DNA from 3 places in the Roseburia intestinalis L1-82 genome. Region 2 is predicted to be linked to each of the others. Evidence: predicted binding sites of a transcription regulator. Region 2 holds the regulator's gene; each other region holds the start of a gene.
The links. Region 2 encodes HrcA, which represses chaperone genes, less so after heat shock. Its sites were predicted from a motif close to TGTTAGCACTCNNNNNNNNNGAGTGCTAACA; they were not measured.

Region 1: htpG (molecular chaperone HtpG) is a predicted target of HrcA. The motif match lies at 3,202-3,232, and genes of this name have one in related genera.
Region 3: groES (co-chaperone GroES) is a predicted target of HrcA. The motif match lies at 1,760-1,790, and genes of this name have one in related genera.

The regions. Positions count from the first base shown of each region.
Region 1 covers NZ_LR027880.1:2,817,072-2,822,142, forward strand. Annotated here, with positions in the region: gene RIL182_RS13490 (hypothetical protein) at 1-1,992, opposite strand, end outside; gene RIL182_RS13495 (Stealth CR1 domain-containing protein) at 1,996-3,054, opposite strand; gene htpG (molecular chaperone HtpG) at 3,336-5,071, shown strand, end outside.
Region 2 covers NZ_LR027880.1:3,100,402-3,105,472, reverse strand. Annotated here, with positions in the region: gene RIL182_RS14680 (YfhO family protein) at 1-440, shown strand, start outside; gene RIL182_RS14675 (acyltransferase) at 465-1,538, shown strand; gene hrcA (heat-inducible transcriptional repressor HrcA) at 1,648-2,748, shown strand; gene grpE (nucleotide exchange factor GrpE) at 2,764-3,399, shown strand; gene dnaK (molecular chaperone DnaK) at 3,435-5,071, shown strand, end outside.
Region 3 covers NZ_LR027880.1:2,491,356-2,496,426, reverse strand. Annotated here, with positions in the region: gene RIL182_RS11790 (Cof-type HAD-IIB family hydrolase) at 1-445, shown strand, start outside; gene RIL182_RS11785 (DUF2974 domain-containing protein) at 467-1,612, shown strand; gene groES (co-chaperone GroES) at 1,840-2,124, shown strand; gene groL (chaperonin GroEL) at 2,169-3,791, shown strand; gene RIL182_RS11770 (pyridoxal phosphate-dependent aminotransferase) at 3,986-5,071, opposite strand, start outside.

The DNA of each region.
Region 1 (5,071 bases), 280 kb from region 2:
CTGACGGATTTTATTCTCGATCTGCTCAAAATACGGCAAAACCAGCCCCGGCTCAAACTCCTTTTCTTTCAGACGCTCCTTAAGCTCTGTCAGATCATCTCTGGTGATTTTTCTCGACTGGCGGATCATATTTTTTATTTCCTGCTGTTCGGCAAGATTTTTCTGCGATTCTAACCGTTCCTGATATGGGGTTAAATCTACTCCTTCGTATTCTTTTAATTTCTCCCGAAGTGCATGGTAACGTGCCCTGTCCATATTAGGCGGCATTTTCCCAACTAGCTCTGCGACTTCCCGCTCTGCCTGTGTCTGCATTTTCTGTTTCAGATTTAAAAGCAGATTCTGTTTTTTCTCCTGCGGCAGCTTTTCCTCTGCAATCTCGTCATAGACACGGCGCATCACGGCATAATTTTTATCTGCGCAGCTCTCTGCCTTTTTATTTAACGCGGCAAGCTTTCTGTCCTGTTCTTTTTCCTCTAACACATCCAGGTATTGTTTCCGCTCTTCGGGCGAAATTCTTGTTTCATGCATGAGCTGGTGTTTTAATTCAGAAAGCTGGCGCTCTGACATACGGTCTGCGACTCCAAATTTAGCCTGATAAGTTTCACGGGCTTTCTGTGCCTCCGCATTATTTACCTGTGCATATTTTTCATCGGACGATTCCCCACCAATCTGCCCAGCTTCGTGCGGCTGCCTGCTGTCACTCTCATATCGGGAACCTTTCACATGGCGTCGTTCGGTTTCATCCTGACGTGCATCTGCATACAGCCTTTCGTTCTCATTCCGCTTCCATCCACTTTCACCCGCGCTTTCATTTCCATGCTGTTTTTCTGCGTGCCGGTTCTTGCTCTCATCCTGCTCTTCTTCATCATCTGTGACTTCGTCCTGATCTGATGCAGGCGTACTCTTTAACTTTTTACGACGCTTTTTTTCCTCCTGTATGGCAGGTTCGCAGGCTGCAATACTGCTTTCCGGGAAAAATCCCTCTTCTATCTTATTTAATAATTCCTCAAAGTCTGCATCTGAATATTCCGGCAGATCCTCGCACAGTTCCTCAAGTGGCTGCTGCTCGTCCTCGACACCCGCCGGCTTTCTGCCGTCCTCATACTCATTATAACGGCTGTTTGCCTCATGCTCGCCGTTACGCCCCATCAGCTCAAGATAATCTTCGTATGCCTTTTTATCCTCCTCAAAATCCATCAGATAAATATCGCCGTCTCCAAGAAGTTTCCATGGGCGCGGCGTATAAAATCTGTGACACGCTGCACAGGTACATGCTTTTGCCAAAAGGACTACTCCCTCAGGCGTCTCGATTCGAAACTCTTTTCCTTTCGGATACATGATCATATGCAGATTTCCTTTGCATTTTGGGCAGCGGTAACCAACTTTATAAAAGTTATTGCCAATCCTGCCTTTTGCTCTTTCTGACAGTGAAAGTTCTGTTCTCTCAAAAACAGTATGCGCCATCTTCCATTCAACTTTATGCCAGAGTCCCTGTTCCTCGTCTGCTTCCTCTTCCTTCTGCACTGCTTCTTTTGCCTCAAGTGCCGCCTGTATCACATCTTCATAGGTAATACGCTTTCCTGCATGATAAAAACGAAAATACTGCGTGGTATATTCCGGTTCAATATAGATTCCTGCAAGCACATGCTCGAAAAGAGTATTCAGCTGCTCCGTATTTTTTTCCACACGAAGTCCCTGGATCGTTCCCCATTTTCCAAATGCATACAGGATCATATTGATCACATCCCGTACTGCTGCCTCATCGGTATCTTTGATCTCATCTTCTTTGATCGGCAGATCTACAATATTTTCCGCCACTTTTCTACTGTCAAAATGAAAAAACAGGGAGCGCACTTCCCCCTGTAAAATGAGATAATTATCAAGTGCCACAAAAAGACCTGTCCAGTTTACATTTGCATGCATGGTCTTTATCAGCCGTTCAAATGTCATTTTTAATTCGCTATCTGCTTTTAATACGATCACTTTTTTCACCTCTTACTTTTCAAATGCAGATTTTTCCTTCAAGATCTGCGCAAAACCCATATGAAGTTCTTCTTTTGCCCACTCAAAATCAATCTCCTGATTGCTGTCATTCAAACAGACGCTTCCACTCTTCTGATGACCTATATCAGCCACAATCCTGCTGTTATCATTTGAGACATCATAATACCGGCAGAGTCTTCTTACATTGCCGGGAACAAAACCGCCAGTCAGTTTCTGATACTCCCTGAGCACATACTGGCTGACATCCTCTTTCTGACGGAATTTATGGCTGCACACCTCGTTTAACAACTCCGGCTCTAATTCCCACATTTTCACAAAAGTACTCTTTTTAAAAGGAGACGGCCCATGAACCGTGTAAAATCCTGTAAACAACGGGAACGCCAGTTCTAACATATTATAAATAAAATACATAAACGGATAACCGGGATGGAAATATGCTCCCGGCTGTTTTTTCATATTTTCACGTTTGTCAAAATATTTTGCCAGAAGCATGGTATTATTCAGGTAAATATATGGCATGACCTGATCTTTTGTATTTGCCACATCAGGCTGAAGAGCCAGCATATCCACCGGAAGATCATTTTTAAAATACTGTTCCGGTCTGACCTTTTTTATCAGAAACATATCATCATTAAAATATACAAAATTCTCTGCCAGACCTGGGATTCTGTGCATATTCCACTCAATGGCATGTGAATTAAATGTCGGCAGATATTTTTCTGGAATAAAATCTTTATGATTTACAATATTTAACTTCGGATGTTCTTTATTTAACCAGGATGGCAGATGCCCCCATGTAACAAAGTGTATCCTGCGCACCCATGGTGCAAAACGCTCCACACCACGAAACCAGTACCTCAGCAGATCCCAGTCTCTGTATCTCTCTTTTCTGTCATCCTGTTTCTGCGACAGATCCGGCTGCATACTGTACTCCATTTTCTGTTTCTGCCAGTCCGGATCATTTCCATCCACCCATGTGATCACAAAATCAATTTCCGGAATATTATTGTCCTGCTTCATAAAACTCTCCATCCCTGTCCTGATTTTCATAAAAACAGTTTTTTCATCTGCTTAATAAATTTCACTGTTATCATGATAAAACAAATCCTGCAAAATGAAAATCCCATTTATCTGCTTAATTTATATTTTTTTTAGAAATACTGGTTTTTCCCTGTTTTAAGGCATTTCCGTTTCTTTTGTTAGCACTCATTAAAAAAGAGTGCTGATTTTCTATTGACTTTTGAAATTTGCGGTTATAATATTAGATTCAGGCAGCAGCGAGGCGGATCTGCCCACTGCATTTTATTACGATTATAAAGGAGTGTTTGAATATGGCAGAGAAACATGGAAATCTTTCAATTAACAGCGATAATCTGTTCCCGATTATCAAAAAATGGTTATATTCCGATCACGACATCTTCTTCCGTGAGCTGATCAGTAACGGATGTGATGCGATCACAAAATTAAAAAAACTCGAAATGATGGGCGAATATACATTACCGTCTGACTACAAACCGGAGATCCACGTTGTTGTAAATCCGGAAGAAAAAACCTTAAAATTTATCGATAATGGTCTTGGTATGACCGCAGACGAGGTTGAGGAATACATCAACCAGATCGCATTTTCCGGCGCAACAGATTTCATTGAAAAATACAAAGACAAAGCAAACGACGATCAGATCATCGGTCACTTCGGACTTGGCTTCTATTCCGCATTCATGGTAGCTGATCAGGTAACGATCGATACATTATCCTACAAAGACGGCGCAACGGCTGTTCACTGGTCCTGCGACGGCGGTACTGAATTTGATATGGCTGATGGCACCAAAGAAGGCGTCGGTACAGAAATCACCCTTTTCTTAAACGAGGATTCCGTTGAATTTTCCAACGAGTACCGTGCAAGAGAAGTCATCGAAAAGTACTGCTCTTTCATGCCGACTCCGATCTTCCTTGAGAAGGCAAACGCTGAGACAGAATATGAGACGATCGACGCCGCTGATAAATTAGACACAGACACTGTCGTTGAGACGATCCATGAGGAGGCAAAAACAGAGGAGAAAGAAAACGAAAACGGCGAAAAAGAAGTCGTTGAAGTTTCTCCTGCAAAAGATAAATTAAAGATCGTAAAGCGTCCGGTTTCATTAAACGATACCAACCCTCTCTGGGCAAAGAGTCCGAACGAATGCACCGACGAAGAATACAAAGCATTTTACCGCAAAGTATTCTTAGACTACAAAGAACCGTTGTTCTGGATCCACTTAAATATGGACTATCCGTTTAATTTAAAAGGTATCCTGTACTTCCCGAAGATCAATACCGAGTATGATTCCATCGAGGGAACCATCAAACTTTACAACAACCAAGTATTTATCGCCGATAACATCAAGGAAGTCATTCCTGAATTCTTAATGCTCTTAAAAGGTGTGATCGACTGCCCGGATCTGCCGCTTAACGTATCCAGAAGTGCACTGCAGAACGATGGTTTTGTAAAGAAGATCTCCGAGTACATCACCAAGAAAGTAGCTGACAAGCTGATCGGTATGTGCAAGACGGATAAAGAAAATTACGAGAAATACTGGGACGACATCAGCCCGTTCATCAAATTCGGCTGTCTGAAAGATACCAAATTCTGTGACAAGATGAACGATTACATCCTGTTCAAGAATCTGGATGACAAATATCTCACTCTTCCGGAACTCTTAGTCAAAGAGGAAGAAAAGAAAGACGAAAACAAAGATGAAGCTGAGGTATTAGATGCTGACGGCAATCCGATCAAAAAGGAAAGCACCGATGCAGCAGATGAGAATACTGAGAAAAAAGATGAGCGCAAGGTAATCTACTATGTAACTGACAAACTTCAGCAGGGTCAGTACATTAAGATGTTCAAAGAGCAGAACATGGACGCTGTCATCTTAGACCACAACATTGATACTTCCTTCATCTCACAGCTTGAGCAGCGCAATGAGCATTATAAATTCATGCGTATTGATGCAGATGTCACAGAATCCTTAAAGGACGAGACTTCCGCTGAGGACTTAAAGGCTGAGACAGATACCCTGACGGATGT
Region 2 (5,071 bases):
AAGCAGATGAGATCACACTGACCTTTCATGAAAAGGGAACTTACCGGTTTGATGAGATGCAGATTGTCTGCCAGCCGGTAAAACAGATTGCCGGTTGGACGAAAAGTCTGAAACAGGATATTTTAAAAGATGTTGTCATGGATACAAATCACATATCCGGTACCCTTACGGCAGATCAGGAAAAACTGCTCTGTATGACAATTCCGTACAGTAGCGGCTGGCGGGCGTATATAGATGGTGTGGAAACAGAGATTTTAAAGGCGGATACGATGTATATGGCAGTTGATGTGCCGGAGGGAACACATCAGATCGAATTTTATTACTGTACGCCGTATTTAAAAACAGGTGCTGGTTTGAGCGGACTTGGAATCCTGTCGGTGATCGGGATCGTTATTTTCAGGTATCGGAACGGAAGGAAAAAACAAAAAGAAATGGAATAGAGCAGAATAAGGAAAGGATCTGGGATGTCTACGATATATCTATCGGAAAAAAAGGAATACAGAGCACTTGATTTCTCAAAATTTGTGGCAGCATTTTTGGTTGCTGCCATTCATATTCCTCCGTTTGAGGAAATCGCACCGGTATTTTCACACGAATTTCAGCAGGTGATCTGCCGTATGGCAGTTCCGTTCTTTTTTGTGTGCACCGGCTATTTTATCGGAGAAAAAATAACAGACAAAGACAGGGTAAAAAAATATCTTTTCCATATTATAAAGATGTATGTATGGTGGAGTCTGTTATATCTGATACCGATCATTGACCGCTTCTGGGAGAAAAAAAGAAGTGCTGCCGGAAACATATTAGAACTTGCAAGAAGATTTTTTCTGATAGGATCTTACATACAGCTCTGGTATCTGCTTGCGACTGTTGCAGCGGTGCTGTTTTTGTATCTGTTGGTAACACGTTTTCGGTGGAATGTGAAAGGAATCGTGGCAGCGGCTGTGCTGTTGTATCTGACTGGAGTTTTCCACAATACTTACCGTCATGTATTCGATACCGTTTTACCGGCTGCGAATGAGATCCAATGGTATCTTTCTGTATTTGCTACGGCAAGAAACGGATTCTTTTTCGGATTCCCGTTTGTGACCATGGGCTATCTCTTTCGTGTGAAGGCAGACCGGATCCGAAAAAGTGCGTATGGATGGTACACGGTATTTTTCCTCGTGCTGATGATGCTGGAGGAATGGATCATCACGCAGAAGATCGGCGAGTCGTCGCATGATATGTATCTTATGACACCGCTTGTCACTGCAAATCTTTTCCTGGCTGCAGCCTTTGTCCCAGTGGGGGAGAGAATGGGAGCGGCTGCGAAAACAATGCGTGAACTCTCAACGGAAATTTTCCTTTTGCACATGCTGGTATATTTCTGGTACAAAAAGATCATGGAATGCATGGGACTGGATGCAGGGAACCATCTGGTACGTTATATGGTGGTTGTTACAGTTAGTGTTCTGATTGGTCTGATCCTCATATATATAAGAAGAAAAAGGTCTAAACAGGAAAATTATAAAAAAAATATAAAACAACAGAAATTATAAAAATTAGTGTTGACAAAAGAATATGATGGTGCTATTTTAAGTACATAGATGTTAGCACTCCACAATAATGAGTGCTAACAGATAAAAAGGTAACTGAGATCAGAGGCAGATGCCGGATTCTTACAGAAAGTTACAGAGTATGGAGATGGAGAAGAGAATGGACGAGGAATTCGAATTAGACGAACGAAAAACGAAAATTCTTGATGCAATCATCCGCAACTATTTAGAGACAGGCGAACCGGTTGGATCACGAACAATATCCAAGTATACCGATTTGAATCTGAGCTCTGCGACGATCCGTAATGAGATGGCAGATCTGGAAGAACTTGGATACATTTTACAGCCGCATACTTCAGCCGGCAGGATCCCTTCCGACAAAGGATACCGCTTTTATGTGGATCATCTGATGGAAGAGAAAGACCGTGAAGTGAATGAGATGAAGAGTTTCGTCATCGAACACACGGAGAAGATGGAACAGGTGCTGCAGCAGGTGGCAAAGATACTGGCGAACAATACCAATTATGCGACGATGGTTACAGCACCGACGTTTCATAAGAATAAAGTAAAGTTCATCCAGTTATCGAATATGAATGAAGAACAGATTTTAGCAACGATTGTTACCGAAGGCAATCTGGTCAAGAATAAAATTATTCCGGTCAGTGAACCGATCGACAATGAGACAATGTTAAAACTGAATTTCCTGTTAAATGCCAACTTAAACGGTCTTGCATTACAGGAGATCAACCTTGGAACCATCGCAAAGTTAAAAGAGCAGGCGGGCATCCACAGTGATATCATCAGTGATGTGCTTGACACCGTGGCAGAGACGATGGGACAGGATGAAGATATCCGCATTTATACAAGTGGAGCAACCAATTTCTTTAAATATCCGGAGTTAAGTGACTCGGAGAAAGCAAGTGAGCTGATCTCCACATTTGAGGAGAAACAGCAGTTAGCAAGCCTTGTAACTGAAAACCTGTTAGATGATGATAATACAGGAATTCAGGTTTATATAGGAAATGAAAGCCCGATACAGACCATGAAGGACTGCAGTGTTGTGACAGCAACATACGAATTGGGCGAAGGTGTTCGGGGAACGATAGGAATTGTCGGACCGAAACGAATGGATTATGAGAAAGTAATGGATAACCTGAAAACCTTGAAGAATTCTTTAGACGGAATTTTAAACAAGGATAAGGAACAGACATAGAAAGGTGGTTCATAGATGTCAGAGATGGATGAAAAGGTATTAGATGAAGCAATGGAATCTTCCACAGAGGAAAATGCTTCCGAGACCAAAGAGGATGAAAACGTGACATCCACGGAAGAAACAGCCGAAACAGCAGAGAACGCTGATGCAGAAGCTTCCGAAGCGGATTCCGAAGATCCTGATAAAAAGAAATCTTTTTTCAAAAAGAAGAAAGACAAAAAGGATGAGCAGATCGAGGAGCTTACCGATAAGGTAAAAAGACAGATGGCAGAGTTTGATAACTTCCGTAAGCGTACAGAGAAAGAAAAATCACAGATGTACGATATGGGAGCAAAAACAATCGTAGAAAAGATCCTGCCGGTCATTGATAACTTTGAGCGTGGTCTTGCAGCAGTTCCGGAAGATAACAAAGAAGATGCTTTTGTTGTCGGAATGGATAAGATCTACCGCCAGATGCTTACCGTATTAGAGGAAGCAGGCGTAAAACCGATCGAGGCGGTCGGTGCTGAATTTGATCCGAATTTCCACAATGCAGTCATGCATGTGGAGGATGAAACCTTAGGAGAGAATGTAGTAGCAGAAGAACTCCAGAAGGGATATATGTACAGAGATACTGTGGTAAGACACAGTATGGTAAAAGTAGCAAACTAATTATTCCATAGATATTAGATGAGGAGGAAATCATTATGAGTAAAATCATTGGTATTGACTTAGGTACGACAAACAGCTGTGTAGCTGTTATGGAAGGTGGAAAACCTACCGTTATCGCAAATCAGGAAGGTGCAAGAACAACACCATCTATCGTTGCATTTACAAAAACAGGTGAGAGATTAGTTGGTGAGCCTGCAAAACGTCAGGCTGTTACAAACGCAGAAAAAACCATATCTTCTATCAAGAGACATATGGGTACTGATTATAAAGTAGCAATCGATGACAAACAGTATTCTCCACAGCAGATTTCTGCAATGATCTTACAGAAGTTAAAAGCAGATGCAGAAGGATACTTAGGAGAGAAAGTAACAGAGGCTGTTATTACAGTTCCGGCTTACTTCAACGATGCACAGCGTCAGGCAACCAAAGATGCAGGTAAAATCGCAGGCCTTGATGTAAAACGTATCATCAACGAGCCGACAGCAGCAGCTTTAGCTTATGGTCTTGACAACGAGAAAGAGCAGAAGATCATGGTATATGACCTTGGTGGTGGTACATTTGATGTTTCCATCATTGAGATCGGTGACGGTGTCATCGAGGTATTATCTACAAATGGTGATACACATCTTGGTGGTGATGATTTCGATAACAGAATTACACAGTGGATGATCGATGAGTTCAAGAAAGCAGAAGGTGTAGATCTTTCTACTGATAAGATGGCTCTTCAGAGATTAAAAGAAGCAGCTGAGAAAGCAAAGAAAGAACTTTCTTCCGCAACAACCACAAATATCAACCTTCCGTTCATCACAGCAACTGCTGAGGGACCGAAACACTTTGATATGAACTTAACCAGAGCAAAATTCGACGAACTGACACATGATCTCGTTGAAAAAACAGCTATTCCGGTTCAGAACGCCATGAGAGATGCAGGACTTACCAATGCTGATCTTGGTCAGGTATTATTAGTTGGTGGTTCTACACGTATCCCGGCTGTTCAGGATAAAGTAAAACAGTTGACAGGCAAAGAGCCAAGTAAGACATTGAACCCGGATGAGTGTGTTGCCATCGGTGCATCTATCCAGGGTGGTAAACTTGCAGGAGATGCAGGTGCAGGTGAGATCTTACTTCTGGATGTAACACCACTTTCACTTTCCATCGAGACAATGGGTGGTATCGCAACAAGACTGATCGAGAGAAATACAACGATTCCTACCAAGAAGAGCCAGATCTTCTCAACGGCAGCAGATAACCAGACAGCAGTAGATATCAACGTTGTACAGGGTGAGAGACAGTTTGCAAGAGATAACAAATCCCTTGGACAGTTCCGTCTCGATGGTATCCCGCCAGCACGTCGTGGTGTTCCGCAGATCGAAGTTACATTTGATATCGATGCAAACGGTATCGTAAATGTATCTGCAAAAGATTTAGGAACTGGAAAAGAACAGCACATCACAATCACAGCAGGTTCTAATATGTCTGATGATGAGATCGATAAGGCTGTCAAAGAAGCTGCTGAGTTCGAAGCACAGGATAAGAAGAGAAAAGAGGCAATCGATGCAAGAAATGATGCTGATTCCTTCGTATTCCAGACACAGCAGGCATTAGATCAGGTTGGAGCAAACCTTGATCCGGCTGATAAATCAGCAGTAGAGACTGATATGAACGCAGTAAA
Region 3 (5,071 bases), 610 kb from region 2:
AAAAGATTTTGCCGACGATCCATATGTCATTTATCTGAGAAATGAGCTTGGGGAAAACTTAAAAAGTATTACCGGGACTGCACAATATGAGGTAAATAAGCTGAGTGCGGAACTTGGAAATGCAGATGTAGAACTTGTCAGAAAAGAACTGGGAACGGAGTTTGATATGATCGTCCATGAGCCGGATGGAATATTAGAGATCGGGCAGGCGGGGCATTCAAAGGCAAGCGGCATTGAGCGCCTCTGTGCGTCTCTTGGAATCGCAAAGGAAGATACCTATGCATTCGGGGATAGCGCTAATGATGTGGAAATGCTTGAATTTGTGGCACATGGGATTGCCATGGGAAATGGTACGGATGTGGCAAAGAATGCGGCAGAATTTGTTACCACAGATATCCATAAAGATGGGATCTGGAACGGACTGAAACATTATGGGCTGATTTAAATAAAAGACAGGGGGAAAACAATGGCAAATATCATGGATTATATGGACTGGCGTGGTGATTTATCGTTTGAGGCAGATGAATTTAATGAAGTTGATAATCTGATTTTAGCGCAGCTTGCATATGTTGATTTTGAGGGGATCGTTACTGCAGAGGAAAATGCGCCGGCAGTACCGCTTAAGGAGGCATCCGGACAATTTTGGGAAAAGAATGATAAAGACGAAATCTTAGCGCGGGTATCCATGACGAAATCGGCTCCGTTTGTTATGGAGAAAATGGCAGAAACAAAACGTTTTTCGAATGTAAAACTACGCTGCTATGTCAACGAGATCCGGGATGAGGAACAGTTTCAGTTTTCGGCGGTCTGTGTGGAACTGCCGGATGACAGCCTGTATGTGGCATTTCGTGGAACGGACAACACGATCACGGGCTGGCGGGAAGATTTTAATATGGGTTATCTGTCAGAAACGCCGGGACAGCTCCGGGCAGTGGAATATTTGAACCGTGCAGTGACAGACAAAAAGCAGAGGGTGCGTGTCGGCGGCCATTCAAAGGGTGGAAATTTTGCCGTGTATGCCTCCGTAAAATGTGATCCGCAGATCCAGAACCAGATTTTAAATGTGTACAGCAATGATGGTCCGGGATTCCGGAGCGATATGGTGGAAAGCACAGAGTACCAGCGCATGCTGCCAAAGCTGCACACGATCCTGCCGGAATCTTCCATTGTCGGAATGCTCTTAGAGCATCAGGAGTCGTTTGAAGTTGTCAAGAGCTCAAACAGCGGGATCCAGCAGCACGATGCCATGTCATGGGAGGTACTCGGAAGATCTTTTGTACATGTAGATCAGGTTGCGGCGCAGAGCCTGTTGCTGGATGAAACGATGAAATCATGGATTTACCAGTTAGACGAGGAAGAGAGAGCACAGATCGTAGAGACAGCATTTGATATGATCGAAAAAGTCGGGATCCGTACGGTAGATGATTTTTACCACAGTAAATGGAAGAAAATACAGGAACTGATGAAGGAAACCAGTAAACTTTCACCGGAGCGGCAGAAACTGTTTTCAAGAGCCTTAAAACTGCTTTGGACGGAAGGAAATAAAGCAATGAAGGAGACGGTAAAACAGACCGTAAAACGCACGGTAAAACAGTCTCCGTTGAAAAAATAAAAAAAGTATAAAATCACAGAAAATGAGTGAACTTATAAAAAAACGAGAAAAAGAGAGAAAAAATAAGAAAATATTGGAATAAATAATTATAAATAGAAATATATTTGGTTGCAGATTCAAATATAAAAATCTATTATATGAACCATAAGTTAGCACTCAAAAGAAATGAGTGCTAATAACTACTCAAAAGAAATAAAACAGATGATCATAAGCAGGAGGTAAGCAACATGAAATTAGTTCCATTAAGCGACAGAGTCGTATTAAAACAGTGTGAGGCAGAGGAGACTACAAAATCAGGTATCATCCTTACAAGCAGTGCACAGGAAAAACCACAGGAGGCAGAGGTTATAGCAGTTGGTCCTGGCGGAATGGTTGATGGAAAAGAAGTTACCATGCAGGTAAAAGCAGGTCAGAAGGTAATTTATTCGAAATACGCAGGAACAGAAGTAAAATTAGACGGAGAAGAATACATCATTGTAAAACAGAATGATATTCTCGCAGTTGTAGAGTAAAACATATTTTTATCATTAATAAATTCAGAAAGAGGTAGACAGATATGGCAAAGGAAATTAAATATGGCACAGAAGCAAGAGCAGCATTAGGTGCAGGTGTAGATAAACTGGCAAATACCGTAAGAGTAACATTAGGACCGAAAGGAAGAAACGTAGTACTTGACAAATCCTACGGTGCTCCACTGATCACAAACGATGGTGTTACGATCGCAAAAGAGATCGAGTTAGAAGATGCATTCGAGAACATGGGTGCACAGCTTGTAAAAGAAGTTGCAACAAAGACAAACGATGTTGCAGGTGATGGTACCACAACAGCAACTGTTTTAGCACAGGCAATGGTACAGGAAGGTATGAAGAACCTTGAAGCAGGTGCAAACCCGATCATCCTTCGCCGTGGTATGAAGAAAGCAACAGATAAAGCTGTAGAAGCAATCCTTGCAATGTCTTCCAAAGTAAACGGAAAAGACCAGATCGCAAAAGTAGCTGCAATCTCTGCAGGAGATGAGAACGTAGGTAACATGGTAGCCGACGCGATGGAAAAAGTTTCCAACGATGGTGTTATCACAATCGAGGAATCTAAGACAATGCAGACAGAGCTTGACTTAGTAGAAGGTATGCAGTTTGATCGTGGTTATGTATCTGCTTACATGTGCACAGATATGGACAAAATGGAAGCAGTATTAGATGATCCTTACATCTTAATTACAGATAAGAAGATCAGCAACATTCAGGAGATTCTTCCTCTGTTAGAGCAGATCGTACAGAGCGGCGCAAGATTACTCATCATCGCTGAGGACATCGAGGGTGAGGCACTTACCACATTGATTGTCAACAAATTGCGTGGTACATTCAACGTAGTAGCTGTCAAAGCACCTGGTTATGGTGACAGAAGAAAAGCAATGCTTGAAGATATCGCAATCTTAACAGGTGGTCAGGTAATCAGCTCTGATCTTGGTCTGGAATTAAAAGACACAACGATGGATCAGTTAGGCCGTGCAAAATCTGTCAAAGTTCAGAAAGAGAACACAGTAATCGTTGACGGTGCCGGTGACAAAGATGCAATCGCAAGCAGAGTAAACCAGATCCGTGGACAGATCGAGGAGACAACATCTGAGTTCGATAAAGAGAAATTACAGGAGAGACTTGCTAAATTAGCAGGCGGTGTCGCAGTCATCCGTGTCGGTGCAGCAACTGAGACAGAGATGAAAGAAGCAAAACTTCGTATGGAAGATGCTTTAAATGCAACAAGAGCAGCAGTAGAAGAAGGTATCATCGCAGGCGGCGGTTCTGCATATATCCATGCAACCAAAGCTGTTGCAGAGTTAGCTGACACCTTAGAGGGTGATGAGAAGACCGGTGCAAAGGTTATCTTAAAAGCTCTCGAAGCTCCGTTATACTACATTTCTGCAAACGCAGGTCTTGAGGGTGCTGTTATCATCAACAAAGTAAAAGAGTCCAAAGACGGTATCGGATTCAACGCAGCAACCGAAGAATATGTAGATATGGTTGAGAATGGTATCCTTGACCCGGTTAAAGTTACAAGAACAGCATTACAGAACGCAACATCTGTTGCATCTACACTGCTTACAACAGAGTCTGTTGTTGCAAACATCAAAGAAGATGTTCCGGCAGTTCCAGCAGGTAACCCGGGCATGGGAATGATGTAATTACAGGGGAAAAAAGAATCGATGGTATGGATTCGACAGGAATCTATGGTCATGAAAAAACGGCAGATCGTACGGTCTGTCGTTTTTTATGTCCCAAAATAATAAAATGCACGCTCCGCGAACATTCTATTATCATGAATAAAAGGAAGCTTTGGGGTTGTCCCAAAACTTCCCTGCTAATACTTAATGAATACTTAACGGAGCAGACATGCAAGCAGTCTGTCGTTGTCCTCCGGATTCATGATGCAAAGCCGGATGTACTTGTTGTCTAAAAATGGAAAGGTGGAGCAGTCGCGGATCATCATTTTCTCGCGAATTGCGCGGTCAAAGAGATCCTGTGAAGTGAGATCATCTTTTAAAATGCGTATCAGCATGAAATTGCCGCTCGGTTCATACACTTTAAAATCAGGACTTTTCTGGAATGTCCGGTAGATCCTTGCTCGCTCGGAAGAAATCAGATCTTTGGTGGCTTTGATATATGCAGTGTCACGGAACATCGTCTCTCCGGCAACGACAGCAAGGGAGTTGATCGTCCACGGATTTTTCCTGGTATTGATTGATTTGATCAGGTCACGGTTGCCTGTGATCGCATAGCCGAGACGAAGACCCGGTGCTGCAAAAAACTTTGAGGTGCCGCGCAGGATAACGATGTTGTTATAATAGTTTGTCAGCGGCACGGCTGAGATTTCAGCCATATTATCAGCAAATTCCACATAAGTTTCATCCACCATAACGTAAATGTCATGTTCCTTGCAGGCATCTAAGATATGGCGCATTTCCGTTCTGGTGATGCAGGATGAAGTAGGGTTGTTCGGGTTGCAGATGACGATCAGGTCAATACTTTCATTTAAATGGGAGATAAAATCGTCGACATCTAAGCGGAAGTTGTCCTTTTCACGGAGCGGATAGTAGAGTGTTGTGCCTCCGCCGAGTGAAATCTCTCTCTCATATTCGGAATAAGTAGGTCCGATGACCATCGCTTTTTTCGGGTGCTCGATCTGTATAAAAAGAGAGATCAGTTCCGTGGAACCATTTCCTACGATGACGTTTTCGTATTCGGTGCCGCAGTATTCTGCAATGCATTTGCGCAGGGAGGTATATTCCCTGTCAGGGTATGTCGTGATCACATCGATCTGCTCGGAGAGAGCGGTCCGAAGAAGCGGTGATACGCCAAGCGGATTGACATTTGCGGAAAAACTGACGATCTCTTCTTTTTTGATGCCGTAAATCTGTTCTATTTTTTCTAAATCACTTCCGTGAAAATGGTCTTTGTGTTTTAT